DNA from 2 places in the Kitasatospora sp. NPDC051914 genome. Region 2 is predicted to be linked to the other one. Evidence: predicted binding sites of a transcription regulator. Region 2 holds the regulator's gene; the other holds the start of a gene.
The links. Region 2 encodes HrcA, which represses chaperone genes, less so after heat shock. Its sites were predicted from a motif close to TTNGCACTCNGNNNNNCNGAGTGCNAA; they were not measured.

Region 1 (15,681 bases), on a different contig from region 2:
ACTCGCCGGGCTGGACGAGTTCGCTGCCGGTGGAGAGCACGGCGACGCGCGGGCGGGGGTGGACGGCGGCGGTGCCGCGGCCGATCGCGGCGAGCAGGCCGACCTGGGTGGGGCCGAGCAGGGTGCCGGCGGTGAGCACGGTGGTACCGGCGGAGATGTCGCTGCCGCGGCGCCGGATGTGGGCGCCGGGGGCGACCGGGCGGAGCAGTTCGACCCGCTCGTCGGCGACGGGCGCGGTCATGGCGTCGGCCGGGGTGCCGGTGCCGGTGCCGCCGTCGGTCCACTCGACCGGGGCGACCGCGTCGGCCCCGGGCGGCACGGGCGCACCGGTCATGATGCGGGCCGCCCGGCCCGGGCCGACCTCGGGGAGCTCGCCGGCGCCGGCCGCGATGTCGCCGACCACGGCGAGCACGGCCGGGGCGCCGTCGGAGGCGCGCACGGCGTAGCCGTCCATCGAGCTGTTGTCGAAGGGCGGCAGGTCGACGGCGGCGGTGACGTCGGCGGCGAGCCGGCAGCCCTGGGCGTCGAGCAGGTCGAGCTCGACGGGCGGCAGGGGTGCGATCCCGGTGAGGACGTCGGCGAGGTGCTCGTCGACGCTCCACGTCCTGGGCGGTGCCGGGGCCCCGGCGTCCTCGCAGCAGGGGTCGTTGCTGCCGTGCGCGGGGCCCGCGGTCATCGCCTCACTCGCTTCCTGGTGGGTCAGCCGTTCATCTCGGTGGCGACGAACTGCCGGAGGAAGTCCCGGAACTCGGGGCCGAGGTCCTCGCGCTCGCACGCCAGTCGGACGATAGCGCGAAGGTAGTCGGCGCGGTCGCCGGTGTCGTAGCGGCGGCCCTTGAAGAGCACGCCGTGGACGGGGCCGCCGTCGGCCTCGCCGCGGCCGGCCAGCTCGCGCAGCGCGTCGGTCAGCTGGATCTCGCCGCCGCGGCCGGGCGGGGTCTTGCTGAGCACCTCGAAGACCGTGGGGTCGAGGATGTAGCGGCCGATCACCGCGTAGTTGGACGGGGCGTCCGCGGTGTCGGGCTTCTCGACCAGGTCGGTGATCCGGAAGACGTCGTCGCCGAGGCCGTTCGGCTTGACGGCGGCGCAGCCGTAGAGGTGGATCTGCGAGGGGTCGACCTCCATGAGGGCGACGACGGAGCCGCCGAGCTCCTGCTGGACCTCGATCATGCGGGAGAGCAGCGGGTCGCGCGGGTCGATCAGGTCGTCGCCGAGGAGGACGGCGAAGGGCTGGCCGGCGACGTGCTGCTCGGCGACGAGGACGGCGTGGCCGAGGCCCTTGGGGTCGCCCTGGCGGACGTAGTGCATGTTGGCGAGCTGGACGGACTCCTGGACGCGGCGGAGCCGGTCGTGGTCGCCCTTGCGGGCGAGCAGCTCCTCGAGCTCGTAGGCGCGGTCGAAGTGGTCCTCCAGGGCCCGCTTGTTGCGGCCCGTCACCATCAGTATGTCGGACAGGCCGGCTGCCGCGGCCTCCTCGACGACGTACTGGATCGCCGGCTTGTCGACGACCGGCAGCATCTCCTTGGGTGTCGCCTTGGTCGCGGGCAGGAAGCGGGTCCCCAGGCCGGCAGCGGGCACGACGGCCTTGGTGACTGGGGTGCGGGCGTGCGTCTTCGTCATGCGTCGACCTTACTGAGGCGTTTCGGTGCCCTCTGAGAGCGAGGTGAGTCGGGTCTTAAACCCCGTCCCGAGCAGCGGCCGTGGCGGCAGCGGCCGCAGCGGTGCGGGCCTGGCCGACGGAGGTGAAGGTGGCCTCCTCGCCGGCACAAGCGGACACACTACCCGGGATTTCCGCGGCCCCTGCGAGTCCCTCCGCCCTCCTCCTGGACCACGCGGCGGCGGCCGGGGCCGCGGGCACCGCCGGCACGCTCTCGACCGGGGCGCCGCGCCAGCAGTCGCCGCCGGCCCGCCGGGCCTCGCCCAGGGCCCGGTCGGCGGCGCGCAGCAGCAGGGCGGCGTGCGAGCCGTCGCGGGGCAGGACGGCGATGCCGACGGAGGCGGTGAGGCCGTTCCCGCGGGCGGTCGCGGTTGCCGTGGCCGGATCTTCCGACCGGGCGCCGGCCCCGCGGGCGGAGCCGTTCGCGGACCAGTCCAGCAGCCGGTGCCGGCGGACCGTCCAGCAGAGCCGCTCGGCGACCTGGACGGCCCCCTCGGCGCCGGTGTCGGGCAGCAGCACCAGGAACTCCTCGCCGCCGTAGCGGCCGAGGGTGTCGGAGCGGCGGATCTCGACGGCGAGCCGCTGGGCGAGGTCGCGCAGCACGGCACCGGCCCGGCTGCGGCCGTGCTCGGCGACGACCGCGTCGAAGCCCGCGATCTCCAGCATCAGCAGGGCGAGCGGGCGGCGTTCGTCGGCGGCCTCGGCCCGGCGGGCGCGCTCGATCTCCTTGTCCAGGGTGATCTGCAGGTGGCGGTAGTTCCACACGCCGGTGAGCGGGTCGCAGGAGGCGGTGCGCTGGAGTTCGTCCCGCTCCCTGCGGAGCTCGGCGACCCGGCCCTGCAGGGCGGCCTCGCGCTCGGCGGCCGCGGCGGCGCTGCGGCGCAGGCGCAGGCCGAGCAGGCCGGCCCCGGCCAGGGCGGGGGCGCTCAGCCCGGCGAGGGCCTGGACCAGGAGCGGAGTGGACATGTGGGGCCTTCCGCATGTCAGGCTCTGGGCACCGATCGGTGCCGAGCTGTGGGGAACCCTTGACTGCCAATCCATTGCACAACGACAAGGCCGCTCTGAGGTCACGCCTGCTGGCAGGACGTCGTGAGCTGTCACCCACTCGGCGGGCATCGGCGGCGGAAGGGCTGGCCGCGCGGGCGGCCGGGCTGGCCGAGCCGGGGTGGACGGTGGCGGCGTACGTGTCGGTCGGCGGCGAGCCGGGCACCGGGCCGCTGCTGGACGCGCTGGCGGCCCGGGGGGTGCAGGTGCTGCTGCCGGTGCTGCTGCCCGACAACGACCTGGACTGGGCGCGGTACGAGGGGCGCCGGGCGCTGGCCCCGGCCTCCCGGGGGCTGCTGGAGCCGACCGGCCCGCGGCTGGGGCCGGACGCGGTGTGCGGGGCGCGGCTGGTGCTGCTGCCCGGTCTGGCGGTGGACCGCCGGGGCGTGCGGCTGGGCCGGGGCGGCGGCAGCTACGACCGGGTGCTGGCCCGGCTGGCGGCGGCCGGGGCGCGGCCGCTGCTGGCGACGCTGCTGTACGAGGAGGAGCTGCTGGAGCAGGTGCCGGGCGAGGAGCACGACCTGCCGGTGGACGCGGTGGTGACGCCGTCCGGCGTGCACCGCTTCCGCGGGGGCGCCGGCTGAGCGGCGCCCCCGCGGTGGGTCAGCCGCTGGTGAGCGTCATGGTGTGCTCGGTGGCCTTGGTGACGGCGTCCGCGGAGTAGGCCCAGGGCAGCAGTTCACCCTTGGCCCACAGCTCGGTCTGGTCGTTGTAGTTGCTGTGGAAGGCGTGGCCGGAGGCGCCGCCGACGTTGATCCAGCGGGAGGCGTCGAAGTCGCTGAGGTCCACGACCATCCGCATCGAGGGGATCCAGTCGACCTGGTACCCGGCGGCGGCGTTCCAGCCGGCGGCGTTCACCGCGGCGCTGCCGCCGGAGAGGCGGTAGGGGCCGCGGTTGAGCAGCCGGTGCACGAAGCCGGAGGCGATCGAGGAGTCGTCGCTGCCGAGCGTGTTCTCCTTGAGCGTCAGGGTGTGCAGGCGGCCCCAGCTCCAGGTGGAGATGGACTTGCCGAGGTAGGCGGTGAGGTCCTGGCGGGCGTTCTTCATCGCCTGGGCGAGCAGGTTGTTCAGGCCGTGCTGCGGCAGGTGGTCGGAGTCGATGTAGTTCCACCACTTGCTGTCGGGCTGCGCGAGCTGGGTCCGCACGACCTCCGTCCAGCGGTCGCCGCCGTCCGGCTGGGCCTGGTCGGGCTTGCGGGTGCCGCACTCGGTGACGGGCTTCACCTCGCCGTTGACCGCGTCGTCGGGCAGCGTCGAGTTGGACTTCTGACGGACCAGCAGGCAGTCGCCCTCGGCGCGCAGCGAGGCCGGGAGCTTCTGGCCGAAGGCGAGGGTGAGCAGGGCCCGCCAGACGCCGTTGTAGTAGGCGGCGGCCGCCGAGTCGGCGTCCTGGTGGTAGTTCCAGTCCTTGAGCAGGTCCTGGGCCTCGCGGACGTACGGGTCGCTGATCTTCACCTTGAGCAGCAGCGGGACGAGGGTCCTGGCCATCACGCTGGTGTTGTCCAGCTGCATGGCCTGCATGTCGTCCGGGGAGATCTTGCCGCCGTTCTTGAGCTTGCCCTCGATCTGGTCGGTGACCTCCTTGGCGCGGGTGCCGTACTCCCAGTCGGTGGTGAGGGTGTACGGGTAGCCGCTGCCGGCCACGGCCTGGTTGGCGGTGACGATGTAGCCGGCGGCCGGGTTGAGGCTGTAGGGCAGCGACTTGAAGGGGATCGGCTCCTTCTTCCAGTCGTAGGCCGAGTCCCAGCCCGGGGCGGGGTAGCGGCCGTCGCCCTTGCCGCGGACGGGGATGACGCCCGGGGTCTGGTAGCCGATGTTGCCCTTGGTGTCGGCGTAGATCAGGTTCTGGGCGGGGACGGCGAAGTCGGCGGCGGCCTTCTGGAAGTCCTTCCAGTCGGCGGCGCGGTCGAGCTCGAAGACGGCGTCCATGGTCCTGCCCGGGGTGAGGGCCGTCCACTGGAGGGCGACGCCGTAGCCGCTGGCGCGGTCCGGGGCGGCGTTGCCGGCCGGGGCGTAGGTGCCGACCTTCTGCTGCTCGGAGGACTGGTCGGAGATCAGCGGGCCGTTGACCGTGGTGCGGACGGTGATGGTGCGGTCCTCGCCGCCGGCGACCTTGATGGTCTCCTTGCGGGTCTGGAACTTCACCTCCTTGCCGTCGCGCAGGTAGGTGTCCGGGCCGGTGACCTTCTCCAGGTAGAGGTCGGTGACGTCGGCGCCGAGGTTGGTGAAGCCCCAGGCGATGTCCTTGTTGTGGCCGATGACCACGCCGGGGGTGCCGGCGAAGGTGAAGCCGGCGACGTCGAAGCCGCACTTGGGGCCGACGGTGCGGCAGTGCAGGCCCATCTGGTACCAGACGGACGGCATGCCCGGGCCGAGGTGCGGGTCGTTGGCGAGCAGCGGCTTGCCGGTGGTGGTGTGGCTGCCGGAGACGACCCAGGAGTTGGAGCCGATGCCCTGGCCGTCCGGGCCGAGCAGCAGCGGCAGGGAGGCGCTCTTGTCGGCGATGCCCTTGAGCGCGGCCTGGGTGGCGGTGCGGCTCTGGGTGGTGCCGGCGGTGCTGTTGCCGCCGCTTCCGGCGGTGCCGGTGGTGCCCGTCGTGGTGGCGCCCGCGGAGGCGGTGTCGCCGGCCGGACGGTAGGTGCCGTCGGCGGCGAGGCTGCCGGCCTTGACGATGGTGCCGTTGCGGTCGAACGGGTACGCCGGGTAGAGCTGCTCGATCTCCTCCTGCTGGAAGTTCTGCGCCAGCAGCGAGCGGTCGACCTCCTCGGTGAGGTTGCCGGAGAGGTTCCAGGCCATCGCCTTCAGCCAGGCCACCGAGTCGACCGGGGTCCACTTCTCCGGCTTGTAGCCGCTGGTCACCGCGCCGAGCAAGGCGTACTCGAGGGAGGCGCCGGCCCCGCCGGGGTGCTCGGCGAGCCAGGCGTTCACGCCGTCCGCGTAGGCCTGCAGGTACTTCTTGGTCTCGGCGGACAGGACGGTGTCGTACTCCTGCTGCGCGACCTGGCGCCAGCCCATGGTGCGCAGGAAGGCGTCCTTCTCGACCTGGCCGGAACCGAACATTTCGGACAGCCGGCCGGCGGTGATGTGCCGTCGGACGTCCATCTCCCAGAAGCGGTCCTGGGCCTGCACGTAGCCCTGGGCGCGGAAGAGGTCCTCGGAGGTGTCCGCGTAGAGCTGCGGCACGCCCTTGTCGTCGCGCTTCACGTCGACCGGGGCGGCCATGCCGGAGACCCGGACGGTGCCGGTCAGCTCCGGGAAGGACGCCCGCACGGTGTGGACCGCCCAGTATCCGCCCCCGCCCAGCCCGGCGATCAGCACCACGGCCAGCACGATCACGATCAGACGGGCGCGCCGGAACTTCTTCGAGCGGGGCATCTGGGTCCTTGACTGGGGTCGTGGCGGCGGTGACAGCTCACCACATTAGGTCGGCTCAGGTGGCGGACGTGCACCGGGGACGCCCACGGTTGGAACAGAGGGGACGATACCCCGGCCGGGCGACCGGGAGGGAAGGCCGAGGGGCCTCATTCAAAGATCAAGTAAAATGTTAGACTGAGTAACGACTCATCAGCCCCTCCTGCCCACCGAGGTGCCCCTGCGTGACCGTCGACCGCCTGAACGCGTTCCTGCTCGAGTTCTCCGCGATCCTCCTGGTCGCGGTGGTCGCCGTGCGCATCTCCACCCGCTCCGGGCTGCCCAGCCTGCTGATCTACCTGGGCATCGGCGTCGCCCTCGGCCACAACGGCCTCGGCCTGGTCTTCGACAACGTCGCCCTCGCCCAGGTCCTGGGCTACGCGGCGCTGGTGGTCATCCTGGCGGAGGGCGGCCTGAAGACCAGCTGGCGGGCGATCAGACCGGTGATGCCCGCCGCCACCGTCCTGGCCACGTTCGGCGTGGCCGTCAGCGTCTTCGTGACCGCCGCCGGCGCCCACTGGCTGATCGGCCTGGACTGGCGCACCGCCCTGCTGCTCGGCGCGATCGTCTCCTCCACCGACGCCGCCGCGGTCTTCTCGGTGCTGCGGATGGTGCCGCTGCCGCGCCGGCTCACCGGCCTGCTGGAGGCGGAGTCCGGTCTGAACGACGCGCCGGTGGTCATCCTGGTCGTCGCCTTCGCCACCGCAGGCCCGGCCGACCCCTGGTACGTGCTGGTCGGCACCATCATCGGCGAGCTCGCCGTCGGCGCCGCGGTCGGCTACGCGGTCGGCCGGCTCGGCGCCTTCGGCATCAAGCACGTCGCCCTGCCGTCCTCGGGCCTCTACCCCATCGCCGTGATGGCACTGACCGTGCTGGCCTACGCGGGGGGCTCGCTGCTGCACGGCTCCGGCTTCCTCGCCGTCTACACCGCAGCGGTGATCCTCGGGAACTCCAAGCTCCCGCACGGCCCAGCCGTCCGCGGTTTCGCGGACGGTCTCGCATGGATCGGGCAGATCGGCATGTTCGTCCTGCTCGGCCTGCTGGTGACCCCCAGCGAGATGGGCTCGGCGCTCGCCCCGGCCCTGGTCAGCGGTGCGGTCCTGGTCTTCCTCGCCCGCCCGGCCTCCGTCCTGCTCTCGCTCACGCCCTTCCGGCTGCCCTGGCGGGAGCAGGCGCTGCTCAGCTGGGCCGGCCTGCGCGGCGCGGTGCCCATCGTGCTCGCCACCATCCCGATGGTGGCGGCCGCGCCCCGGGCGCAGGAGGTCTTCAACATCGTCTTCGTGCTGGTCGTGGTGTTCACCCTGGTCCAGGGGCCGACCCTGCCGATGGTGGCCCGCGGGCTGAGGATCGGCGAGGGCGACCTCGGCCAGGACCTCGGCATCGAGTCCGCGCCGCTGGAGAAGCTGCACGGACACCTGCTGTCGGTCTCGCTCTCGCCCGAGTCGAAGATGTCCGGCGTCGAGATCGGCGAGCTGCGGCTGCCCAAGGGCGCGGCGGTCACCCTGGTCGTCCGGGAGGGCAGCAGCTTCGTGCCCGAGCGCACCACCATCCTGCGGGCCGGCGACGAGCTGCTGGTGGTCACCACCGAGGAGGTCGGCGAGGCCGCCGAGCGCCGGCTGCGCGCGGTGGACCAGGGCGGCAAACTCGCGGGCTGGCTGCGCGGACGGTGAGCCCGGGGCTCACCACCGGCGCGCGGGGTGTGAGATGCCTTGCATCGCAAGCCTGCACAGGCCCCGCTGCCATATAATCGATCGATACGGAAGATCTACACCTAGAAAACCCGCAACATCTGCCTGATGCAGAGTTGGCGCGACCGCTCGGCGGCCGCGGTCCGCAGCACACAGCCTGACGTCGGCGAGCGCACACCCCGCAGCCGGCCGGACCCGGTATCTACCCCGGTCGACGCGCGAGAGGACGACTCTCGGCGCCGTCGGGGCCCACCCGTTCCCCGGCGCGCTACCAGGCAGCAGGAAGGACCGACCGTGACGGCCCGCCGAACGGTCGAAGACCCCCTGTCCCCCGGCACGCCCGCGCCCGCCGCGCCCGCCCGGGTCGGATACGCGGCACTGCTCCGCACCCCCGGCGCCTGGACTTTCCTGGCCCCCGCCTTCGCCGCCCGACTGCCGTACGCCATGCTCAGCCTGGGCATCGTGCTGCTCGTCCTGGACACCCACGGCTCGTACGGCACGGCCGGTGCCGTGGCGGCCGTCTCCGCCGTCGCCCAGGCCGTGATCGGCCCGCAGACCGGCCGGCTCGCCGACCGCTACGGCCAGGCCGCCGTGCTGCTGCCCAGCGTCGCGGTGCACGCCCTGTCGGTGGGCGCACTGATCGCCCTGGCCCTCGGCCACGCCCCGGCGTGGGCGCTGTTCGCGGCCGCCGCCCCGGCCGGTGCCTCGGTGCCGCAGATCGGCGCCATGGTCCGGGCCCGCTGGGTCGCCCGGCTGTCGGACTCCCCGGCCACCCTGAACACGGCCTTCGCCTTCGAGTCGGTCACCGACGAGTTCACCTTCGTGGTCGGCCCGGTGCTGGCCACCGCCATCGCCACCACCGTCACCCCGTCCGCCGCGCTGATCGCCGAGGCGGCGCTGACCGTCGCCGGCGGCCTGGCCTTCGCCGCCCAGCGCGGCACCGCCCCGGCCCGCCACCCGCGCACCGCCGGCGGCCGCGGCCCGTCCGCGCTGTCCTCCCCCGGTGTCCGGCTGCTGGCCGCCTCGTTCCTCGGGGTCGGCAGCGTCTTCGGCGCCATGCAGGTCTCGGTGACCGCCTTCGCCGAGTCGGTCGGCCGCGGCGGCGCCAACGGCACCGTGTACGGCATCTTCGCCGGCGGCTCGATGCTCGCCGGCGTGCTGTACGGCCTGGTCGCCTGGCGCCGGCCCGCCCGGCAGCGGATGCTCGGCTGCTACGCCCTGCTGGTCCTCGGCTGCTCGACGCTGTGGGCCATGCCCAACCTGACCGCGCTGGCCGTGGCCGGCCTCTTCTGCGGCCTCGCCATCGCGCCCACCCTGATCACCGGCTACACCCTGGTCGAGACGCTCGTCGCGGACGGCGCCAAGACCGAGGCGTTCACCTGGCTCACCGGCGCCATCGGGCTCGGCCTCGCGGCCGGCTCGACCGTCGCCGGACTGCTGATCGACGCGGGCGGGCCCTCCACGGGCTTCCTGGTGCCGGTGGTCGGCGCGGGCCTCGGCCTGATCGCCCTGGTCGCGCTGCGCGGGCTGCTGGTCGCACCCGCGGAGGCCGTCGGCGGGGAGCCGCGGTCCGCGGTCGCCGCCGCCTTCGAACCGGCCGCGGCGGGCGGTGCCGGCGGTGCGGGCACGCGGGAACTGGTCGGCGCCGGGCGGGCCTGACGGCAGGCCGGCGGCGGCGCGGCCGGGCGGCCCGGTCCATCTCACACCCGGCATCGCTGGACTGTTCCAGCGGAATGCCGCATCATGGACGATCGTTAGCACTCATCAGGCGAGAGTGCCAGGAGGAAGCAAGTGCCCACGTACCAGTACCAGTGCACCGAGTGCGGCAACGGCCTGGAGGCGGTGCAGAAGTTCACCGACGAGGCGCTGACCACGTGCCCCGACTGCCAGGGGAAGCTCCGCAAGGTCTTCTCGGCCGTGGGCGTCGTGTTCAAGGGCTCGGGCTTCTACCGCACCGACAGCCGCTCCTCCTCCAGCAGCTCGGTGGGCTCGGGGTCGTCCTCGGCCTCGTCCGGCTCCTCGACGTCCTCCGCGCCGGCCGCCGCGTCCTCCGGGTCGACGGCGTCGGCTCCGGCCGCGAGCTGAGCCTTCGGCCACGGCGCACGGCAGAGCCCGGTACCACCGCCCCTCGGGGCAGGCGGCACCGGGCTCTCCGCATGTCCGGGCCCGGGTGCGGCCCGTCCTGCCGCTGTCCGGTGCAGTCCGTCCCGCCGCTGTTCCGTCGCTGTTCCGTCGGGTGGGACATTCCGCCGTCCGGGTGGCGGAGTTTTCCACAGGCCCGGGTTTTCCACAGGAATGGGCTGGGGAATTCCGGGGCCGTTGTGCCCGCCGCATTCTGGTTCCCGCGGGCCCGGCCGGGTCCGTACAGGACCGACCGAAGGCGGATGACCGCTGTGACCACCCACCCGGCTTCCCCGCTCCCGCTCCCCTTCGCCGTACCGCCCCGCCGGGAGGTGCCGGACTTCCCGCCCATCCGGCGCGGCTCCGGCGGGCGCCACCGGCTGCAGCAGGCCGTGCGGCACCGCCCGAGCGTGCTCGCGGCCGGGCTGCTCGCCGCGGCCACCGCGCTCGCCGCCGGGCCGCTGCGGCCCGGCCCGCACGCCCCGGCCGCCGCAGCGACGACCGCCGCCGAGCCGGCCTCCGCGCCCCGCTGTACCGGCACCGCCCCTCCGGTGGACTGAACCGACGGCGCCCCGGGCCCACCGGCGTGCCGAATTCCGACGCCGCCCGCACGCTGTGGTGTCGTTGCGGAACGAAGGGCTTCAGGGAATTCCTGTTCCGCTGAAACGTCGTCGATCTCGCGGTCGCCGTCGTGATCGGCGCGGCATTCACGAACATCATCAATGCGTTCGTGAAGGGCGGCATCAATCCGATCGTCGGCCTGTTCGGCACCAAGGACCTCGCGTCCTACCGGTCCTGCCTCAAGGGCCCCTGCCGACTGGCGCCCGACGGCACGGTCTCGTCCGGCATCTTCATCCTGTGGGGCGAGGTGCTCAGCGCCGTCGTGCAGTTCGTGATCACCGCCGCGGTGGTCTACTTCGTCTTCATCCTGCCGATGCTGCACCTCATGGCGAAGCGGAAGACCAGGGAGGAGGAGGTCCTGGAGGCGGAGGCGAAGGAGGTCGTCCTGCTGACCGAGATCCGCGACACCCTGGTGCAGCGCAGCTGACCGGCCCACGGGTCCGGCGGGCGGGCCCCGCCCGGGCAGTGGTGCTCCGGGCCGCGGCGCAGCCGACCGCTACTCGCCGTGGTGCGGCGGCCGCTGGCTCAGGTACCAGTCGAGCCCGCGGGACGCGCCGCCCTCGCCGGGGCGCTCACCCCAGCCGCGGTCGGTGTCGTCGCTGCTCTGCCGGTCCAGCGGGTCGCCGAACACCAGCTTCGGGGCCGGCTTCGCGGGCCGGGCCGCCGCGCTCCCGCCGGTGACCGCGTCCTTGCCGGGACGCCTGTCCCGGTCGGTGCCCCGCTCGTCGCCGCCGCCGTCCTGCTCGCCCATCGTCCCGCCTCCAGCTCTCTCGCCCACCAGCCTAGGGCGTGTCCCACGGCGGGCCGGACACCGCACGGCCCCGGTCCCGGGCAGTGCCCGGACCGGGGCCCGAGGAGTCGGCGCCCCCGGTGCCGACCGGTCAGGCCGCTTCGAACCCGGCGTGGTCGGCGATCTTCTTCAGCTCGGCCAGTGCGTGCTTCTCGATCTGGCGGATGCGCTCGCGGGTCAGCCCGTGCTGCTTGCCGACCTCGGTGAGCGTCCGCTCGCGGCCGTCCTCCATGCCGTAGCGGGAGCGGATGATCGAGGCCGTGCGGTCGTCGAGCCGCCCGATCAGGTCGTCGAGCTCCTCGCGGCGGAGCATCACCATGACGGCGTCCTCCGGGGAGACCGCGCCGGTGTCCTCCACCAGGTCGCCGAACTGCGTCTCGCCCTCGTCGTCGACCGACATGTTGAGGCTGACCGGGTCGCGCGCCCAGTCCAGCACGTCCTTGATCCGCTCCTCCGTGGTGTCCAGCTCGGCCGCGATCTCGGCCGGGTCGGCCTCACGGCCCAGCTCCTTGGACTTCTCGCGCTGCACCCGCCGGATGCGCCCGAGCTCCTCCACCAGGTGGACGGGCAGCCGGATGGTGCGCGACTGGTCGGCGATCGACCGAGTGATCGCCTGCCTGATCCACCACGTCGCGTACGTGGAGAACTTGAAGCCCTTGGCGTAGTCGAACTTCTCGACCGCCCGGACGAGGCCCGCATTGCCCTCCTGGATGAGGTCCAGCAGGGGCAGGCCGCTGCGCGGGTACCGGCGGGCCACCGCGACCACCAACCGGAGGTTGGACCTGATGAACACGTCCTTGGCGCGCTCCGCGTCCTCGGCTATCGCCTCCAGCTCCTCGCGCGTCACACCCTCGGGCAGGGCGCCCTCGTCCAGCAGGTGCTGGGCGTACACACCGGCCTCGATGCGCAGGGAGAGCTGGACCTCCTCGGCGGCGTCGAGCAGCGGCGTCCTGGCGATCTCGTCGAGGTACATGCCGACGAGGTCGCGGTCGGCCTCAAGGTTGGTCGGCCGGGCCGAGCGAGTCCGGTCGGCCCTGTCGCGAACGACGGCACGAGTGGCCATGCTTGCTCCCTTGCTGGATTGCCGGGTCTGGCGGCGACGCCCGCGCGGGGCTGCGCTGCTCATACAAGTGCGGGCCTCCTGGAGGCTCACACGTAACGATCCAACGCACAGAAATGGGACAACATTCCCAACTCACTCAGATTTTCGCGCCTCATGCAGTATCCTGTCGAATTTCACCCCGATTGTTGACGCTCCGTCACCGCACGCGCACCCGGCGCAATCGCCCGGCCTCCGCCCCGGCGCTCCCCGCAACGACCCGGCGGCATCAGGTCCAACGTCGGCAGGTGTGCCGACTCTTCCAACGAACGACACCGCCCGATCGCACCTTCTCCGCACAAAAGATGCCGAATCGCTATCCCGTCGGGTCCGCTCCGCACACCGGCGCTGGGAAGGTGACAGCCATGCACCCGTCCGCGCTTCCCGCCGTTCACCGGCCCGTCGCCCGACACGCCCTGTGGGCGCTCGGTGGCACGCTGCTGTTCGGCCTGCTGCTGGGGCTGGTGGCGAGCGGCTGGGCCCCGCTGGCACGACTGGACCAGCACTGGGTCGCGGCACTGCAGGGCTACGCCCGTCGGCACACCGCGTGGACGGCCTCGATGCAGACGCTCAGCGACATCGCCGGCACGGCGACCATGCGCGTGGTGCTGCTCGGTGCGGCGGTCTGGCTGTGGGCCATCAGGGCGCGCGTCCTCGCCGCCTGGGCCGCGGCGCAGGCGCTGCTCGGCTGGGCCGCGGCGGTGGGCCTCCAGGCGGCAATCGGCCGGGCCCGCCCGCACTTCGCGGACGCGGTGTCGCACGCCGAGGGCCCGGCCTTCCCCTCCGGGCACGCCACCGCCTCGGCGCTCACCTGCGCAGCGCTGGTGGCGCTGGCCTGGCCGCTGACCGGGCGGGCGGGCCGGATCTGGGCCTGCGGCGCGGCGGCGGTCACGGTGCTCGCGGTCGGCTGGAGCCGGATCGCGCTCGGCGTGCACTGGCCGAGCGACGTCCTCGGCGGATGGCTGGCGGCGGCCGCGCTGCTGGGCTGGGTGACGGTCGCGGTGGAACTCTGGCGTCCGGGCGCCCTGGCGCGGGACTTCCGCCGGGTGGACCGGCACACCGGGCCGCGCGTGCAGCGCGTCCTCGTCCGCGGCACGGCGCCGGACTCCACCGAGGAGGGCGCCGACGAGGACGGCTCGGGCGAGGAGGAGGCCGACGACTCCGGCGGGGGCTCCGGCAGTGACCCGGACAGGGGCTCCGACGTGGACGGCGACGGGAGCCCGCGGGCCGGCCGGGCCGACCGGACCCGGACGGCTCCGGGGCCCGGCGCGGTGGACGTGTCCCGTGTCCACCACCGCCACAGCTGACATGCAGTGAGAAAGGTCACACGATCGGGCGGCGGCCCGGCGGTGGAGGGACACGGATGACAACCGATCACCCCGAACGGCCCGCCACCTGTAGCGACATAACCGGACATAGCGTCGCAATCCACCACCCTTCGCGCCATCGCCACCTCCGGAGCCCCGATATCCTCCGTGGACGCAGGGCTGCCGCCCGGGGCACCGGACTCCCCAGGGAGTGCCGCGGTTTGGCAGACTGCTCCGGCTGGGTGCACCTGTGCGGAAGCCCCACAGCCCCACCGCCCAGGCACCGAGTGACGGGGGTCCGATGACCATGCACACCACGGGTGAGTCCCCCGACTCGTACGCGTACCCGGACCCGCCGACCATGGCGCTGCGTCCGATCCCGCCGCAGCAGCCGGAGGCCGGCCACGCCGGCGCCGCCGCGCAGCCCGGCGTCCCGCCCCAGCCCTCCGTCCCCGCCCAGCCCGGCGCCCCGGTCCACCCGGGCGTGCCGCAGCAGCCGGCCCAGCCCCCGCAGGCACCCGCCACCGTGCCGTCGCAGCGCCAGGGCGAGGCCCCGGCCGCTCCGGCGCCCTCGGCCGGCCGCAGCGGGCTGATCATGGCGATCGGCACGCTCTCCTCGCGCGCCCTCGGCTTCGTCCGCAGCGCCATGATCGTCGCCGCGCTCGGCGCCGCCGGACTCGGCGACTCCTTCAACGTCGCCAACTCGCTGCCCAACGTCGTCTACATGATGCTCATGGGCGGCGTGCTGGCCTCGGTCTTCGTCCCCGAACTGGTGCACGCCGCGCAGACCCACGAGGACGGCGGCGTCGCCTACACCGACCGGCTGCTGACCCTGTGCGGCGTCATCCTGGTCGTGCTGACCGTCGGCGCCTGGATCCTCGCGCCGACCATCGTCGACATCTACTCGAACTTCGACGGCGCACAGCGCGACCTGACCATCGCCTTCGCCCGGTACTGCCTGCCCCAGATCTTCTTCTACGGCGTCTTCACCCTGCTCGGCCAGGTGCTCAACTCGCGCGACAGGTTCGGCGCGATGATGTGGACGCCGGTGCTGAACAACGTCGTGGCGATCGCGGTCTTCGGCATCTACATCCTGGTCGGCAACGGCGCGGAGAAGGCCGAACAGATGACCGCCGGCCAGACCATGCTGCTCGGCCTCGGCAGCACGCTCGGCATCGTCGTCCAGGCCGTCGGCCTGCTGCCCTCGCTGCGCTCCTCCGGTTTCCGCTGGACGCCGCGGTTCGACTGGCGCGGCGCCGGCCTCACCAAGCCGATCCGCGCCGCGACGTGGGCGCTGCTGCTCGTCGTGGTCACCCAGCTCTCGTTCGCCGTGATCAGCCGGCTGAGCACCGGTGCCGGCGTCCGCGCCGAGGACGCCGGGCTGACGATGGGCCTCGGCAACTTCGCGTACACCAACGCCTACCAGCTCTTCGTCGTCCCGCAGGGCGTCATCACCATCTCGCTGGTGACCGCGCTGCTGCCCGGCATGTCCCGCGCCGCCACCCGCGGCGATCTGACCAAGATCGGCTCCGACCTGGCCGGCATGCTGCGCTCCTCCGCCGCGATGATCGTCACCGCCACGGTGCTGTTCATCGCGCTGGCCCCGCAGATCGCCGCGATCGCCTACGAGCACGGCAAGGTCACCCCGGCCAGCTCCTGGGTCATCGCCCAGGCGCTGATCGCCTTCGCGATCGGCCTGCCCGCCTTCTGCGCCCAGTACGCCCTGGCCCGCGGCTTCTACGCGATGGGCGACGCCAAGACGCCGTTCTGGCTGACCGTCGTCTCCACGACGGTCAACTCCGGGCTGTCCGCCGTCGCCTACTGGCTGCTGGACCCGCGCTGGATCATCATCGGCATGGCCCTCGCCCAGAGCATCGCCTGCCTGGTCGGCGTCGGCATCACCGGCTGGGCCCTCAGCCGACGGCTGCGCAAGCCCGTGCCGC
Region 2 (15,681 bases):
ACATCGAGGCGACCTGGGTGAGTGGCTGGCTGAACTGGCGGGAGTACTGGATGAACGCCTGCACGTCGCCGATGGACAGCGCGCCGCTCGCCACCCGCAGACCGCCGACGACCGCGACCAGCACGTAGTTCAGGTTGCCGATCAGCATCATCGCGGGCTGGATGATGCCGGAGATGAACTGCGCCCGGTAGCTGGAGGCGTACAGCGCCTCGTTCTCCTTGCGGAAGATCTCCGCGGCCTCCTGCTGGCGGCCGAAGACCTTCACCAGGGTGTGACCGGTGTACATCTCCTCGATGTGCGCGTTCAGCGCGCCGGTGCTCTTCCACTGGGTGACGAACTGCGGCTGCGCCCGCTTGCCGACCTTGGCCGCCACGACCACGGACAGCGGCACCGAGATCAGCGCGATCACGGCCAGCAGCGGCGAGATCCAGAACATCATGCCGAGCACGCCGACGATGGTGAGCAGGGAGTTCACCACCTGGCCGGTGGTCTGCTGCATGGACTGGCCGATGTTGTCGATGTCGTTGGTGACCCGGCTGAGCACCTCGCCGCGCGGCTGGCGGTCGAAGTAGCTGAGCGGCAGCCGGGCGATCTTGGACTCGACGTCCTGGCGCAGCCGGTAGACGGCGCGCTGGATGGCGGTGGTGGCCAGCCGGCCCTGGGCGATGCCGAAGACGGCGGAGACCGCGTAGATCGCCAGGACCCAGAGCAGGACGGTGCCGATGGCGTTGAAGTCCATGCCCTGGCCGGGGGTGAAGGGCACGGCGGAGAGCATGTCGGCGATGCCGCCCTTGCCGTCCAGGCGCAGGCCCTCCAGCGCCTGTTCCTTGCTGATGCCGGCCGGGGCCTGGGCGCCGACCACGCCGGCGAAGATCAGGTCGGTGGCGTGGCCGAGCACGTACGGGCCGGCGACCGCGCAGCCGATGCTGACGGCGCCGAGGGCGAGCACGCCGTAGAGCAGGGTGCGCTCGGGGCGGAGCAGGCCGAGCAGCCGCTTGCCGGAGCCCTTGAAGTCCATGGACTTCTCCGCGCCCTGGCCGCCCATGAAGCGGCCGGGGCCGGCCGGGCCGCGCCGGGCGGCGGCCTCCTGCGAGGCGCTGCGCTGGGCCTTGGGGCCGGGGGTGGTCACGCCGCCTCCTGTTCGGTGAGCTGGGAGAGGACGATCTCCCGGTAGGTCGGGTTGCCGGCCATCAGCTCGTGGTGGGTGCCGCTGCCGACGACGGCGCCCTCGTCGAGCACGATGATCCGGTCGGCGTCGCGGATGGTGGAGACTCGCTGGGCGACGATGACGACGGTGGCGTCCGCGGTCTCGGCGGCCAGAGCCCGGCGCAGCCTGGCGTCGGTGGCGTAGTCGAGGGCGGAGAAGGAGTCGTCGAAGAGGTAGATCTCCGGCTTGCGGACGAGGGCCCGGGCGATCGCCAGGCGCTGGCGCTGGCCGCCGGAGACGTTGGCGCCGCCCTGGGAGATCGGGGCGTCCAGGCCCTCGGGGAACATCTCGACGAACTCCTTGGCCTGGGCGGTGGCCAGGGCCTGCCAGAGCTCGTCGTCGGTGGCCTCGGGCCGGCCGTGGCGCAGATTGCTGGCGACGGTGCCGGAGAACAGGTAGGGCTTCTGCGGGACGACGCCGACCGCCTCGGAGAGCCGCGCCGGGTCGATCTCGCGGACGTCCACGCCGTTGACCAGCACCTGGCCGCCGGTGGCGTCGAACAGCCGGGGGACGAGCCCGAGCAGGGTGGACTTGCCGGAGCCGGTGGAGCCGATGATCGCGGTGGTCTCGCCGGGGCGGGCGAGGATGTCGATGCCGCGGAGCACCGGGGCCTCGGCGCCGGGGTAGCGGAACTCGACGTCGCGCAGCTCCAGCCGGCCGCGGCCGTCGAGCTCGGTGACCGGCACGGCGGGGGCGGCCAGGCTGGGCTCGGTGGTGAGCACTTCCTGGATGCGCTCGGCGCAGACCTCGGCGCGCGGCACCATCATGAACATGAAGGTGGCCATCATGACGCTCATGAGGATCTGCATCAGGTAGGACAGGAAGGCGGTCAGGGCGCCGATCTGCATCTCGCCGCTGTCGATCCGGTGGGCGCCGAACCAGAGCACCGCGACGCTGGAGACGTTCACCACCGACATCACGGCGGGGAACATGAACGCCATCAGGCGGCCGACCCGCAGCGAGACGTCGGCGAGGTCCTGGTTGGCGCCGGCGAAGCGGTCCTGCTCGTGGCCGTCCTTGACGAAGGCCCGGATGACCCGGATACCGGTGATCTGCTCGCGCAGGATGCGGTTGACGCCGTCGATGCGCTCCTGCATGCCGCGGAACAGCGGGCGCAGCCGGCGGACCAGCAGCACGACGACGATGCCGAGCAGCGGTACCACGGCGAGCAGCAGGGCGGAGAGCGGGACGTCCTGGTTGAGGGCCATCAGTATGCCGCCGACGCACATGATGGGTGCTGCCACCATCAGGGTGAACGCCATCAGCACCAGCATCTGGACCTGCTGGACGTCGTTGGTCGTGCGGGTGATCAGGGAGGGCGCGCCGAACTGGCCGAGCTCCCGCGCGGAGAAGCTCTGCACCCGGTCGAAGACGGTGGCGCGGATGTCGCGGCCGACCCCCATGGCGGTGCGGGCGCCGTAGTAGACGGCGATGATCGAGCAGACGGCCTGGGCGAGCGAGACGACGATCATCACGCCGCCGATCCGCAGGATGTAGCCGGTGTCGCCCTTGATCACGCCGTTGTCGATGATGTCGGCGTTCAGCGTGGGCAGGTACAGGGCTCCGAGGGTGGAAACGAGCTGGAGGAGCACCAGCAGCAGGATCGGTTGGCGGTAGGGCCATAGGTGGGCCCTCAAGAGTCTGATCAGCACCGTGACACTCTCGTCCTCGACGCGGATGCGCGCATCCTCATTTAGGTCTACTCGCGACTGGGTATTTCGTGCTAGGACCGCCCTTATCGCCGGGGCGGACCGCGTCTGCACTGCAGGTCCGAAGGTGTGCCAGCTGTCCCGACCCCCTTACGGAACGGCCGCTCACGCCCTAGGCTGCTGCCTGGTTTCTTGTTACTTGCTGGTTAACAAGGCGGGCCGGTTCGGCTGCCCCCACGGCCGCCCGTCCCTCACCCTCGGCCACCCGCCCCCCGGAGGTCCTCGTTGAGTTCCGCGCAGTCCATGATCGAGCGGCGTCCGCCCTCTGTGGCCCACCTCTTCCTCAGCAGGGTAAAGGCCACACCCGACGGTGAGGCGTACCGCTACCCGGTGCCGGTCGACGAGCACGCCGCGGACGGTGCGCCCGGCGCAGAGCAGTGGCGCTCACTCACCTGGGCGCAGACCGCGGAGCGGGTCAGAGCAGTGGCGGCAGGCCTGATGTCGCTGGGTATCGAGTCCGAGGACTGCGTCGCGATCTCCTCGACCACCCGGGTCGAGTGGATCATCGCGGACCTCGGGAACATGTGCGCCGGTGCTGCCACCACCACCGTGTACCCCAGCACCAACGCCGACGAAACGGCGTTCATCCTCCGCAACTCGGCCAGTCGGGCGATGTTCGCCGAGAACGAGAAGCAGCTCGCCAAGGCGGTCGAGGAGAAGGCCCAGCTGCCCGAGCTGGAGACGGTGATCCTCTTCGACGCCCCGGCCGGCACCCCGGAGACCGCCGGACTGACCGTCATCACCCTGGCGGAGCTGGAGGAGCGCGGCGCGGCCTACCTCGTCGACCACCCGGACGCCGTCGAGAAGGCCGTCGACGCCCTGGAGCCCGAGCAGCTCGCCACCCTCATCTACACCTCCGGCACCACCGGCCGCCCCAAGGGCGTGCGCCTGGTGCACGACTGCTGGGCGTACGAGGGCCTGGCCCAGGAGCAGAGCGGGCTGCTGCGCTCCGACGACGTGCAGTTCATGTGGCTGCCGCTGTCGCACGTCTTCGGCAAGACGCTGATCTCCGGCCAGATCGCCACCGGCCACGTGATGGCCGTGGACGGCCGGGTCGACCGGATCATCCACAACCTGCCCGCGATCCGGCCCACCCTGATGGCCTCCGCCCCGCGCATCTTCGAGAAGGTCTACAACGGCATCGCCGGCAAGGCCCGCGCCGAGGGCGGCGCCAAGTACAAGATCTTCATGTGGGCCGCCAAGGTCGCCCGCGACTACGCGCGCACCACCCAGGCCAACCAGATCGCCACCGGCAGGGCCACCGCCCCGTTCGGGCTGACCCTGCAGCACAAGGTCGCCGACAAGCTGGTGTACGCCAAGATCCGCGCCGCGTTCGGCGGCCGGATGCGCGGCTCGGTCTCCGGCAGCGCCGCGCTCGCCCCCGAGATCGGCTTCTTCTTCATGGGCGCCGGCGTGCCGATCCTGGAGGGCTACGGCCTCTCCGAGACCTCGGCCGGTTCCACCGTCAACCGGGACGGCGCGACGCGCGTCGGCACGGTCGGCCTGCCGCTGCCCGGCACCGAGGTCCGGATCGCCGAGGACGGCGAGATCCTGCTCCGCGGCCCCGGCGTCATGCGCGGCTACCACCAGCTGCCCGAGCAGACCGCCGAGGTGCTGGAGCCGGACGGCTGGCTCCACACCGGCGACATCGGCGAGCTCGACAAGGACGGCTACCTGCGGATCACCGACCGCAAGAAGGACATGTTCAAGACCTCCGGCGGCAAGTACGTCGCGCCGAGCGAGGTCGAGGGCAAGTTCAAGGCGGTCTGCCCGTTCGTCAGCAACGTCCTGGTCATCGGCAACCAGCGCAACTTCTGTACCGCGCTGATCGGCCTCGACGAGACGGTCATCATGCCGTGGGCCGCCGAGCACGGCCTGGCCGGCAAGTCCTACGCCGAGGTGGTCGCCGCACCGGAGACCAACGAGCTGATCAACGGGTTCGTCCAGCGCCTCAACGGCGAGCTCCAGCGCTGGCAGACGATCAAGAAGTTCACCCTGCTGCCGCGCGACCTCGACGTCGAGCACGGCGAGCTGACCCCGAGCCTCAAGATCAAGCGCCCGGTGGTCGAGCGCGAGTACGCCGACGCCATCACCGAGATGTACGCCGGCTCCAACGAGGCCTGACACCCGCCGTCCCGTACGGCTCCGGGGCAACCCGGGCCGTACGGGACAATGGGGGGTATGCCCTCCGCTCTCCCCGACGGCGAACCGGTGCCGTCCGACGGCTCCCTGCCCGCGCACGCCCTCACCGGGCTCGGCAGCCGGCCGTTCGGCTTCTACCTGCACGTGCCGTACTGCGCCAGCCGCTGCGGCTACTGCGACTTCAACACCTACACCGCCACCGAGTTGCGCTCCTCCGGCGCGGTCGCCTCGCAGGAGACCTACGCCGACAACGTGATCGCCGAGATCCGGCTCGCCCGGAAGGTCCTCGGCGACACCGACCTGCCCGTGCGGACCGTCTTCCTCGGCGGCGGCACCCCCACCCTGTTGCCCGCCCACGACCTGGTGCGGATGCTCGCCGCACTGCGCGAGGAGTTCGGGCTCGCCCCGGGCGCCGAGGTCACCACCGAGGCCAACCCGGAGTCGGTCGGCCCCGCCTACCTGGCCGAGCTCCGCGAGGGCGGCTACAACCGGATCTCCTTCGGCATGCAGAGCGCCCGCAGGCACGTCCTGCAGGTCCTCGACCGCCACCACACCCCCGGCCGGCCCGAAGCCTGCGTCGCCGAGGCCCGCGAGGCCGGCTTCGACCACGTCAACCTCGACCTCATCTACGGCACCCCCGGCGAGTCCGACGACGACTGGCGGGCCTCCCTGGACGCCGCGATCGGCGCCGGCCCCGACCACGTCTCCGCCTACTCCCTCATCGTCGAGGAGGGCACCCGGCTCGCCGCCCGCGTCCGCCGCGGCGAACTCCCGATGATCGACGACGACGTGCACGCCGACCGCTACCTCATCGCCGAGGACGCCCTGAGCCGGGCCGGCTACTCCTGGTACGAGGTCTCCAACTGGGCGACCACCCCGGAGGGGCGCTGCCGCCACAACGAGCTCTACTGGACCGGCGCCGACTGGTGGGGCGCCGGCCCCGGCGCACACAGCCACGTCGGCGGCGTCCGCTGGTGGAACGCCAAGCACCCCGCCGCCTACGCCCGGGCCCTCGCCGAGGGACGCACCCCCGCCCTCGGCCGCGAGGTCCTCGCAGAGGAGGACCGCCGGGTCGAGCGCATCCTGCTGGAGCTGCGGCTGGTCGACGGCTGCCCGCTCGACCTCCTCACCGAGGACGGCCGCAAGGCCGCCCTGCACGCCCTGGAGGAGGGCCTGCTCGACCCCGCCGCGCACGCCGACGGCCGCGCCGCCCTCACCCTGCGCGGACGCCTCCTCGCCGACGCCGTCGTCCGCGACCTGGTCGACTAGCCGGGCCCGCCCTCAGGGGCGCGGGGACCGCGCCCCTGAGGGGTCCGCCCACTCGGTCAGTCCGTGGCGGTCACGAAGTCGATCAGTTCCTCGACGCGGCCCAGGAGGGCGGGATCGAGGTCCCGGTACGAGTCGACCGAGGCGAGGATGCGGCGCCAGGCCGCGGGCGGGTCCACCGGCCAGCCCAGACGGCGGCAGACGCCCTCCTTCCACACCTCCCCGCGCGGCACCTCCGGCCACGCCGGAATGCCCACGGAGGCGGGCTTCACGGCCTGCCAGACGTCGATGTACGGGTGGCCGACCACCAGCACCGAGCCGCCGGAGACCTGCTCCGCGATCCGGTGCTCCTTGGTGCCCGGCAGCAGGTGGTCGACCAGCACGCCGAGCCGGCGCTCCGGGCCGGGCCCGAACCGGGCCACGATCGCCGGCAGGTCGTCCACGCCCTCCAGGTACTCCACGACGACGCCCTCGATCCGCAGGTCGTCGCCCCACACCCGCTCGACCAGTTCGGCGTCGTGCCGCCCCTCGACGTAGATCCGCGACTCCCGGGCCACCCGGGCCCGTGCCTCCGGCACCGCGACCGACCCGGAGGCGGTGCGGCCCGGCGCCCGCGCGGGGGCCGGCCCCGCGGGCCGCACCAGGGTCACCACGCGGCCCTCCAGCAGGAAGCCGCGCTCCACCATCGGGAACACCCGGTGCTTGCCGAACCGGTCCTCCAGGGTGACCGTCGGGCCCTCCGCGGTCTTCTCGCAGCGCACCACCGCCCCGCAGAACCCGGTCGCGGCCTCCTCGACCACCAGGTCCCGCTCGGCAGCCACCTCCGGGGCCGGCTGCTGCCGCTTCCAGGGCGGGGTCAGGTCGGGGCCGTACTGCCTGCTGCGCATGGACGGAGTGTACGAGCCCGACGCCCGCGCATCCCCCGTCCGGCCTACGGCGCGCCGGGCCGCCGTGCGCCCGTCACAGCCCCGGTGCGCCCCAGACCGGGAACCACCGGGACAGCTCCTGCTCGATCCGCAGGTCGTTGCCGAGCATCGCCTTCACCTGGAGCTCCAGCGGGCTGTTCCGCTTCTCCCCGCCGCCCGGCACCGGCGCGAACGGGTAGAAGCTGCCGCGCTTGTACAGGTACACCAGCGCCAGCGACCGGCCCTCGGCGTCCTTGAAGCCCACCAGGGAGCACAGCAGCTGCGGGCCGAAGCCGTGCGCCTCCAGCTCGCTGTTGACGGCGTGCAGGTCGTTGACCAGGTCCGGCAGCTCCTCCGGCGTGTGCCGGGCCAGCAGCCACGAGTACCCGTAGTCGTCGCGGGAGGCCTCCACCGGGACGCCGCCGCGGTCGGTGTCCGCGTCCAGCAGCGCCCGGACCTGCCGCTTCACCTCCTCGAAGGCACCGCCCTCGACGGCCGCGAAGCAGACCGAGCCCAGCCCGGTCGGCAGGAACCCGGCCGCCGCCTCCAGCGTGAGCGCGGCGGACGGGATGCCGAACAGCTGGTCCAGGTCCGGCTTCACCGGCTTGCTCCGCCCGAGCAGGGTGTCCAGGAATCCCATGACCGTCCTCTCCGGGCCGTCAGCGGCCGAGCTCGGCGGAGATCTTCGCCAGCTGCGCCAGCCGCTGCTCCAGCGACGGGTGGGTGGAGAACAGCTGGGACGCGGCCTCCCGCGCGTTCAGCGCCGGGGCGAAGTAGAAGGCGTTGTACGGCTGCGCCTTGCGCAGGTCCTCGGTCGGGATCGCGGCGATCTGCCCGGTGACCTTGGTCAGCGCGGAGGCCAGCGCGCTCGGCCGCCCGGTCAGCTGCGCCGCCGAGCGGTCGGCGGCCAGCTCCCGGTAGCGCGACAGCATCCGGGTCAGCAGGAAGCTCAGCGCGTAGACGACCATGCTGACCAGCGGGACGACGATCAGCGCGATCGCCGTGTTCGGGTCGTTGCTGTTGCGGTTGCCGCCCAGGAAGCCGCCGTACAGCGCGACCCTGGTCATCACGCCGGCCAGGACGCCGAGGAAGCCGGCCACCGTCATGACGGCCACGTCCCGGTGCGCGACGTGCGACAGCTCGTGCGCGAGGACGCCCTCCAGCTCCTCCGGCTCCAGCCGGCGCAGCAGCCCGGTGGTCACGCAGACCACCGCGTTCTGCGGGTTGCGGCCGGTGGCGAAGGCGTTGGGCATGTCGTTGCGGGCGACCGCCACCCGCGGCTTGGGCATGTCGGCCAGCGCGCAGAGCCGGTCGATCGTGCCGTGCAGTTGCGGGTACTCCTCGGGCGACGCCTCGTGGGCGCCCATCGCCTTCTCGGTGATCCTGTCGCTGAACCAGAACTGCGCGACGAACAGGCCGCCGGACAGCACCAGGATCAGCGGCCAGGCACCGCGCAGCAGGACGATCAGCAGCCCGGTGAACCCCACGTAGACCAGGCCGATCAGGAACATGGTGGTGACCATCCGGCCGGTCAGGCCGCGGTCCGGTGCGAAGCGGGAGTGCTGCCGTGTCGACGACATCGCTGCTCCTTCGGTAACTCGCTCGCCTTCGATGCTGCCACCGGCCGCCGGGCGGGGCACGGGACGCGCCCGCCGGATCGGTCGAGGATCACGTGGGAGGCCCGTTCCAGCCGTCGGGGTCGGGCACTTACACTGGCAGGTACGGTCCTGGCACTCTGCCATCCAGAGTGCCAGGGAACCGGACGGTCACCAGGTCCAACGGGCGAAGACGGAGGTGCGTGCCCCGTGGCCAACGAGCGCAGGGTCGACGAGCGTCTCATCGACACGCGTCCAAGCGTCCGCCCGCTCGACGAGCGCAGGCTCGCCGTGCTGCGCGCGATCGTCCAGGACTACGTGGGCACCGAGGAGCCGGTCGGCTCCAAGGCCCTCGTCGAGCGGCACAACCTCGGCGTCTCCCCGGCGACGGTGCGCAACGACATGGCGGCGCTGGAGGAGGACGGCTTCATCCACCAGCCGCACACCAGCGCCGGCCGCATCCCCACCGACAAGGGCTACCGCCTGTTCGTCGACCGGCTGGCCGAGGTCAAGCCGATGACCGCTCCCGAGCGCCGGGCCATCCGGCACTTCCTGGAGGGCGCCGTCGACCTCGACGACGTGGTCGCCCGCACCGTCCGGCTGCTCGCCCAGCTGACCCGCCAGGTCGCGGTCGTGCAGTACCCGTCGCTGACCCGCTCCACCGTCCGGCACGTCGAGCTGGTCGCACTGGCACCCGCGAAGGTGATGCTCGTCCTGATCACCAACACCGGCCGGGTGGAGCAGCGCATCGTCGACTGCCCCGGCACGGTCGGCGAGAGCGTGCTGGCCGACCTGCGGGCCAGGCTCAACGCCCAGGCCGCAGGCCGCCGGCTGCCGGACGTGCCCTCCGTCCTGGACGACCTCCCCAACGCCTTCGAGCCCGGCGACCGGCCGATCGTCTCCACCGTGCTGGCGACGCTCTTCGAGACCCTCGCCGAGCAGAACGAGGAGCGGATCATGCTGGCCGGCACGGCCAACCTGACCCGCTTCGGGCACGACTTCCCGCTGACCATCCAGCCGGTGCTGGAGGCACTGGAGGAGCAGGTGGTGCTGTTGCGCCTGCTGGGTGAGACCGCGGAGTCCGGAATGACGGTCAGGATCGGCCGGGAGAACGAGTACGAGGGCCTCAATTCCACGTCCGTCGTCTCCGTCGGTTACGGTTCGGGCGACCAGAGCGTGGCAAAGCTGGGTGTGATCGGTCCGACCCGGATGGATTACCCGGGCACAATGGGGGCGGTGCGGGCGGTGGCACGGTACGTGGGTCAGATCCTGGCCGAGTCGTAACAGCGGGCTGCGCAACGAGCGCAGCCGGTCGAACGCAAGCACCTTCTAGAGGCGGAACAAGCGGAGCATTTGGTGGCCACGGACTACTACGCGGTACTCGGCGTCCGACGGGATGCGGGGCAGGACGAGATCAAGAAGGCGTTCCGTCGCCTCGCGCGTGAGCTGCACCCGGACGTCAACCCGGACCCGAAGACCCAGGAGCGGTTCAAGGAGATCAACGCCGCCTACGAGGTGCTCTCCGACCCGGCCAAGCGCCAGGTCTACGACCTCGGCGGCGACCCGCTGTCGCCCAACGGCGGCGGCGCGGGCGCGGGCGGCTTCGGCGCCGCGGGCTTCGGCTTCTCCGACATCATGGACGCCTTCTTCGGCGCCGCCGGCGGCCAGCGCGGCCCGCGCTCGCGGACCCGCCGCGGCCAGGACGCCATGATCCGCCTGGAGATCACCCTGGAGGAGGCCGCGTTCGGCACCACCAAGGAACTCCAGGTCGACACCGCCGTCACCTGCACCACCTGCTCCGGCGAGGGCGCCGCACCGGGCACCTCCGCCCAGACCTGCGACATGTGCCGCGGCAAGGGCGAGGTCTCCCAGGTCACCCGGTCCTTCCTCGGCCAGGTCATGACCTCCCGCCCCTGCCCGCAGTGCCAGGGCTTCGGCACCGTCGTGCCGACCCCGTGCCCGGAGTGCGCCGGCGACGGCCGCGTCCGCGCCCGCCGCAACCTCACCGTCAAGATCCCCGCCGGTGTCGACAACGGCACCCGCATCCAGCTGGCCGGCGAGGGCGAGGTCGGCCCCGGCGGCGGCCCGGCCGGCGACCTGTACGTGGAGATCGCCGAGACCAGCCACGCGGTGTTCCAGCGGCGCGGCGACGACCTGCACTGCACCGTCACCATCCCGATGACGGCGGCCGCCCTCGGCACCCAGGTGCCGCTGCAGACCCTCGACGGGCTGGAGGAGGTCGACATCCGGCCCGGCACCCAGTCCGGGCAGTCGATCCCGCTGCACGGCCGCGGCATCACGCACCTGCGCGGCGGCGGCCGGGGCGACCTGATAGTGCATGTCGAGGTGCAGACGCCGACCAAGCTCGACCCCGAGCAGGAGGAGCTGCTGCGGCGGCTCGCCATGCTGCGCGGCGAGGAGCGCCCGTCCGGCCAGTTCGCACCGGGCCAGCAGGGCCTGTTCTCCCGCCTCAAGGACGCCTTCAACGGCCGGTAGGAGCCACCGCGCGCCCCTTCGGTACTCACTCTCGTAAGGAAGCCCCCGTCATGACTGCGCCGGTGTTCGTCGTCGAGAGTGCGGTGCTGGCCGGGGCCGTGGCCGGTGCGGTGGTGCGGCTGGACGGGCCCGAGGGACGGCACGCGGTCGCGGTGAAGCGGCTGGAGGCCGGTGAGGCGATCACCCTGGCCGACGGGCTGGGCCTCGGCGTCGACGGCACGGTGACCGCCGTGCACGGCAAGGACGCGCTGGACGTCACCGTGGACACCGTCCGCGAGGAGCCCGAGCCGGGCCCGCGGATCGTCGTCGTCCAGGCCCTCCCCAAGGGCGACCGCGGCGAGCTCGCGGTGGAGACCATGACCGAGGTCGGCGTCGACGCGGTGATCCCGTGGGCGGCCTCCCGCTGCATCACCCAGTGGAAGGGCGACCGGGGGGCCAAGGCCCTCGCCAAGTGGCGGGCCACCGCGCGGGAGGCCGGGAAGCAGTCCCGGCGGCTGCGTTTCCCCGGGGTCCACGACCTCGTGACCACCCGTCAGCTGGCGCCGGTACTGTCGGCGGCGGCCTTCGCCGCCGTGCTGCACGAGGACGGCGCCGAGCCGCTGGCCACCGCGGCGCTGCCGGAGAAGGGCGACATCGTGCTGGTGGTCGGCCCGGAGGGTGGCGTCTCGCCGGAGGAACTGGCCGCCTTCGCCGGGGCGGGCGCCGCACCGTACCGGCTGGGCCCGTCGGTGCTGCGCACCTCCACGGCGGGCGTGGCGGCCGGCGCCCTGCTGCTCGGCCGCACCGGCCGCTGGTCCTGACTCCTCCCCGCCTGCGGGGCGCGCGGGCGGCCGGTTCGCGCCGGGTTCGTACGCTCAAGAAGAAACCCCCTGCGGGGTGGCGCGGCGGTGCCTAGGGTGCTGCTGTGACCGAACCGCAGAGCACCTCCCAGGGCGCCTACCTGCGCCACCCCCACCTGCACGGCGACCTGGTCGCCTTCGTCGCCGAGGACGACGTCTGGCTCGCTCCGCTGGACGGCGGCCGGGCCTGGCGGCTGACGGCGGACCAGACGCCGGTCAGCCACCCGCGCTTCTCGCCGGACGGCAGGCACGTCGCCTGGACGTCCACCCGGGACGGCGCACCGGAGATCCACGTCGCCCCCGCCGACGGCGGCCCCTCCCGGCGGCTCACCCACTGGGGCAGCGCCCGCACCGCGCTGCGCGGCTGGACGGCCGACGGCCGCCCGGTCGCCGTCACCACCGCCGGCCAGGCCACCCTGCGCCGCACCTGGGCCTTCGCCGTCCCGCTGGACGGCGGCGAGCCGGCCCGGCTGCCGTACGGGCCGGTCGGCGGGCTCGCCTTCGAGCCGGAGGGCGACCGCGTGCTGCTGCTGTCGGCCTTCAGCCGGGAGCCCGCGCACTGGAAGCGCTACCGCGGCGGCACCACCGGCAAGCTGTGGATCGGCGAGCGGGACTTCGAGCGGCTGCACACCGGCCTGGACGGCAACATCGAGTCGCCGCTGTGGGTCGGCGGGCCCCACGGCTCCAGGATCGCCTTCCTCTCCGACCACGAGGGCACCGGGCAGCTGTACTCCAGCCTCCCCGACGGCTCCGACCTGCGCCGGCACAGCGACGGCGGGTTCTACGCCCGCAACGCCACCACCGACGGCACCCGGGTGGTCTGGCACAGCGGGGGAGACCTCTGGCTGCTCGACGACCTGGACGGCGCCGAACCGCGCCGCCTGGACGTCCGGCTCGCCGGTCCGCGCACCCGCCGCCAGCCGCACCCGGTCTCGGCCGCCGGCCGGCTCGACGCCGTCGCCCCGGACCGCACCGGCCGGGCCAGCGCGGTCGTCGTCCGCGGCACCGTGCACTGGCTGACGCACCGTGAGGGCCCGGCCCGGGTGCTGGACGCCACCCCCGGCGCCCGCGCCCGCCTCGCCCGCGTGGTGCCCGGCGCCGACGGCACCCAGGGCGCCGTCTGGGTCACCGACGCCGAGGGCGACGACGCGCTCGAGTACGCGCCCGCGGTGCTCGCCGCCGACCGGCGCCGGCTGGCCGCGGGCGGCCTCGGCCGGGTCCTCGACCTGGCCGTCTCGCCGGACGGCCGGCAGCTCGCCGTCGCCTCGCACGACGGCCGGGTGCTGCTCGTCGCGCTCTCCGACGGCACCGTGCACGAGCTCGCCCGCAGCGAGAACGGCGAGGCCACCGGCCTGGTCTTCAGCCCGGACTCCAACTGGCTGGCCTGGTCCAGCCCGGCGCTCGGCGCCTGGTCGCTGCGCCAGATCATGCTCGCCGACCTGACCAGCCGCAGCGTCAGCGAGGCCACCCAGCAGCGGTTCGTCGACTACGCGCCGGCCTTCACCTCCGACGGCAAGCACCTGGCCTTCCTGTCGGTGCGCAGCTTCGACCCGGTCTACGACGCGCACTCCTTCGACCTGTCGTTCCCGACCGGCTGCCGCCCCTACCTGATCACCCTGGCCGCCGACACCCCGTCGCCGTTCGGCCCGCAGCGGGCCGGCCGCCCGGTCGGCGGCGAGGAGGAGGACGGCAGGCCGTCCGGCAAGGACGCCAAGGAGGGCGCGGACACCGAGGACGGCGCCCCCGCCGCCACCCGGGTCGACCTGGAGGGCATCGCCGACCGCATCCTCCCCTTCCCGGTCGAGGGCGGCTCCTTCGGCAGCCTGAGGGCCACCAAGGAGGGCGTGGTCTGGACGCGGCTGCCGCTGCTCGGCGAGCTCGGCGACACCGCGGCCTCGCTGGAGGAGGACCACCCCCGCCCGGTGCTGGAGCGCTTCGACTTCAAGAAGCGCCGCGCCGAGGAGCTGGTCGGCGCCCTGGACGGCTACGCGGTCAGCGGCGACGGCTCCCGGCTGGCGGTGCTGGACGAGTCCCGGCTGCGGATCGTCCCCGCCGACCAGAAGGCCGGCGAGGACGACGAGGTCGACGTCGACCTCGCCCGGGTCCGGGTCACCGTCGACCCGGCCGCCGAGTGGCGGCAGATGTTCGACGAGAACGGCCGCATCATGCGGGACAACTTCTGGCGCGCCGACATGAACGGCGTCGACTGGGCCGGCGTCCTGCAGCGCTACCGCCCGCTGGTGGAGCGCCTCGGCAGCCACGACGAACTGGTCGACCTGCTGTGGGAGACCGTCGGCGAACTCGGCACCTCGCACGCCTACGTCACCCCGCCCGGCCGCGGCACCGAGTCCGCCCGCCGGCAGGGCCTGCTCGGCGCCGACCTCGTCCGCGACGGCGACCTCTGGCGGATCGGGCGCATCCTGCCCGGCGAGTCCTCCGACCCGCGGGCCCGCTCGCCGCTGGCCGCCCCCGGCGCCGCCGTCCGCCCCGGCGACGCCGTCCTCGCCGTGGACGGCCGCCCGGTCGACCCGGTCACCGGCCCGGCCCCGCTCCTCGCGGGCACCGCCGGCCAGCCGGTCGAGCTCACCGTGGCCGGCAAGGACGGCGTCCACCGCCACCCGGTGGTCGTCCCGCTCGCCGACGACGAGGCGCTGCGCTACCACGACTGGGTGGCCGGCCGCCGCGCCGAGGTCCGCGAGCGCTCCGGCGGTCGGCTCGGCTACCTGCACGTGCCCGACATGGTCTCCTCCGGCTGGGCGCAGCTCCACCGCGACCTGCGGGTCGAGCTGGCCCGCGAGGGCGTCGTCGTCGACCTGCGGGAGAACCGCGGCGGCCACACCTCCCAGCTGATCGTCGAGAAGCTCAACCGGCGGATCGTCGGCTGGGACCGCGGCCGCGACCTGGCCAACCCCGAGCCGTACCCCGGGGACGCCCCGCGCGGCCCGGTGGTGGCGCTCGCCAACGAGTTCTCCGGCTCCGACGGCGACATCGTCAACGCGGCGATCCAGGCGCTCGGCATCGGCCCGGTGGTCGGCACCCGCACCTGGGGCGGCGTCATCGGCATCGACAGCAAGTACGCGCTGGTCGACGGCACGTCCGTCACCCAGCCCAAGTACGCCTTCTGGCTGGAGGGCTACGGCTGGGGCGTGGAGAACCACGGCGTCGACCCGGACGTGGTGGTGGACTGCGCGCCGCAGGACTGGGCGGACGGCCGCGACCCGCAGCTCGCCGAGGGCGTCCGGCTGGCGCTGGAGGCGCTCGCCGAGCGGCCGGCGAAGACCCCGCCGGCGATCCCGGAGCTGTAGCGGCAGGCCCGGCCGTGCCCGGGGCACGGGGAGCCTCCCTCCCCGCGCCCCGGGGCGGCCGCTGCCCTCAGGGCCACGGCGGATGCCCTAGGCTGCGGACCGTCAGAAGGACCAGCACCACCGCAAGGAGAACGCCATGGCCGGCGAGGCCCAGCCCGACTGCCTGTTCTGCAAGATCGTGGCGGGGGAGATCCCGGCGACCGTCGTGCGGGAGACC

Region 1: the regulator HrcA is predicted to act here: its motif matches at 9,555-9,581, upstream of AB0M03_RS29810 (FmdB family zinc ribbon protein).

The regions. Positions count from the first base shown of each region.
Region 1 is NZ_JBFAXX010000055.1:7,206-22,886, reverse strand. It holds gene glp (gephyrin-like molybdotransferase Glp) at 1-676, opposite strand, end outside; gene galU (UTP--glucose-1-phosphate uridylyltransferase GalU) at 700-1,620, opposite strand; gene AB0M03_RS29835 (GGDEF domain-containing protein) at 1,676-2,623, opposite strand; gene AB0M03_RS29830 (5-formyltetrahydrofolate cyclo-ligase) at 2,698-3,285, shown strand; gene AB0M03_RS29825 (penicillin acylase family protein) at 3,305-6,076, opposite strand; gene AB0M03_RS29820 (potassium/proton antiporter) at 6,298-7,782, shown strand; gene AB0M03_RS29815 (MFS transporter) at 8,125-9,459, shown strand; gene AB0M03_RS29810 (FmdB family zinc ribbon protein) at 9,592-9,885, shown strand; gene AB0M03_RS29805 (hypothetical protein) at 10,185-10,481, shown strand; partial or broken gene AB0M03_RS29800 (MscL family protein) at 10,598-10,969, shown strand; gene AB0M03_RS29795 (hypothetical protein) at 11,039-11,293, opposite strand; gene AB0M03_RS29790 (sigma-70 family RNA polymerase sigma factor) at 11,424-12,305, opposite strand; gene AB0M03_RS29785 (phosphatase PAP2 family protein) at 12,797-13,738, shown strand; gene murJ (murein biosynthesis integral membrane protein MurJ) at 14,040-15,681, shown strand, end outside.
Region 2 is NZ_JBFAXX010000009.1:2,034-17,714, forward strand. It holds gene AB0M03_RS08265 (ABC transporter ATP-binding protein) at 1-1,045, opposite strand, end outside; gene AB0M03_RS08270 (ABC transporter ATP-binding protein) at 1,126-2,859, opposite strand; gene AB0M03_RS08275 (AMP-dependent synthetase/ligase) at 3,142-5,040, shown strand; gene hemW (radical SAM family heme chaperone HemW) at 5,098-6,327, shown strand; gene AB0M03_RS08285 (DUF3097 domain-containing protein) at 6,384-7,211, opposite strand; gene AB0M03_RS08290 (hypothetical protein) at 7,285-7,869, opposite strand; gene htpX (zinc metalloprotease HtpX) at 7,889-8,809, opposite strand; gene hrcA (heat-inducible transcriptional repressor HrcA) at 9,068-10,108, shown strand; gene dnaJ (molecular chaperone DnaJ) at 10,181-11,320, shown strand; gene AB0M03_RS08310 (16S rRNA (uracil(1498)-N(3))-methyltransferase) at 11,371-12,120, shown strand; gene AB0M03_RS08315 (PDZ domain-containing protein) at 12,225-15,464, shown strand; gene AB0M03_RS08320 (histidine triad nucleotide-binding protein) at 15,601-15,681, shown strand, end outside.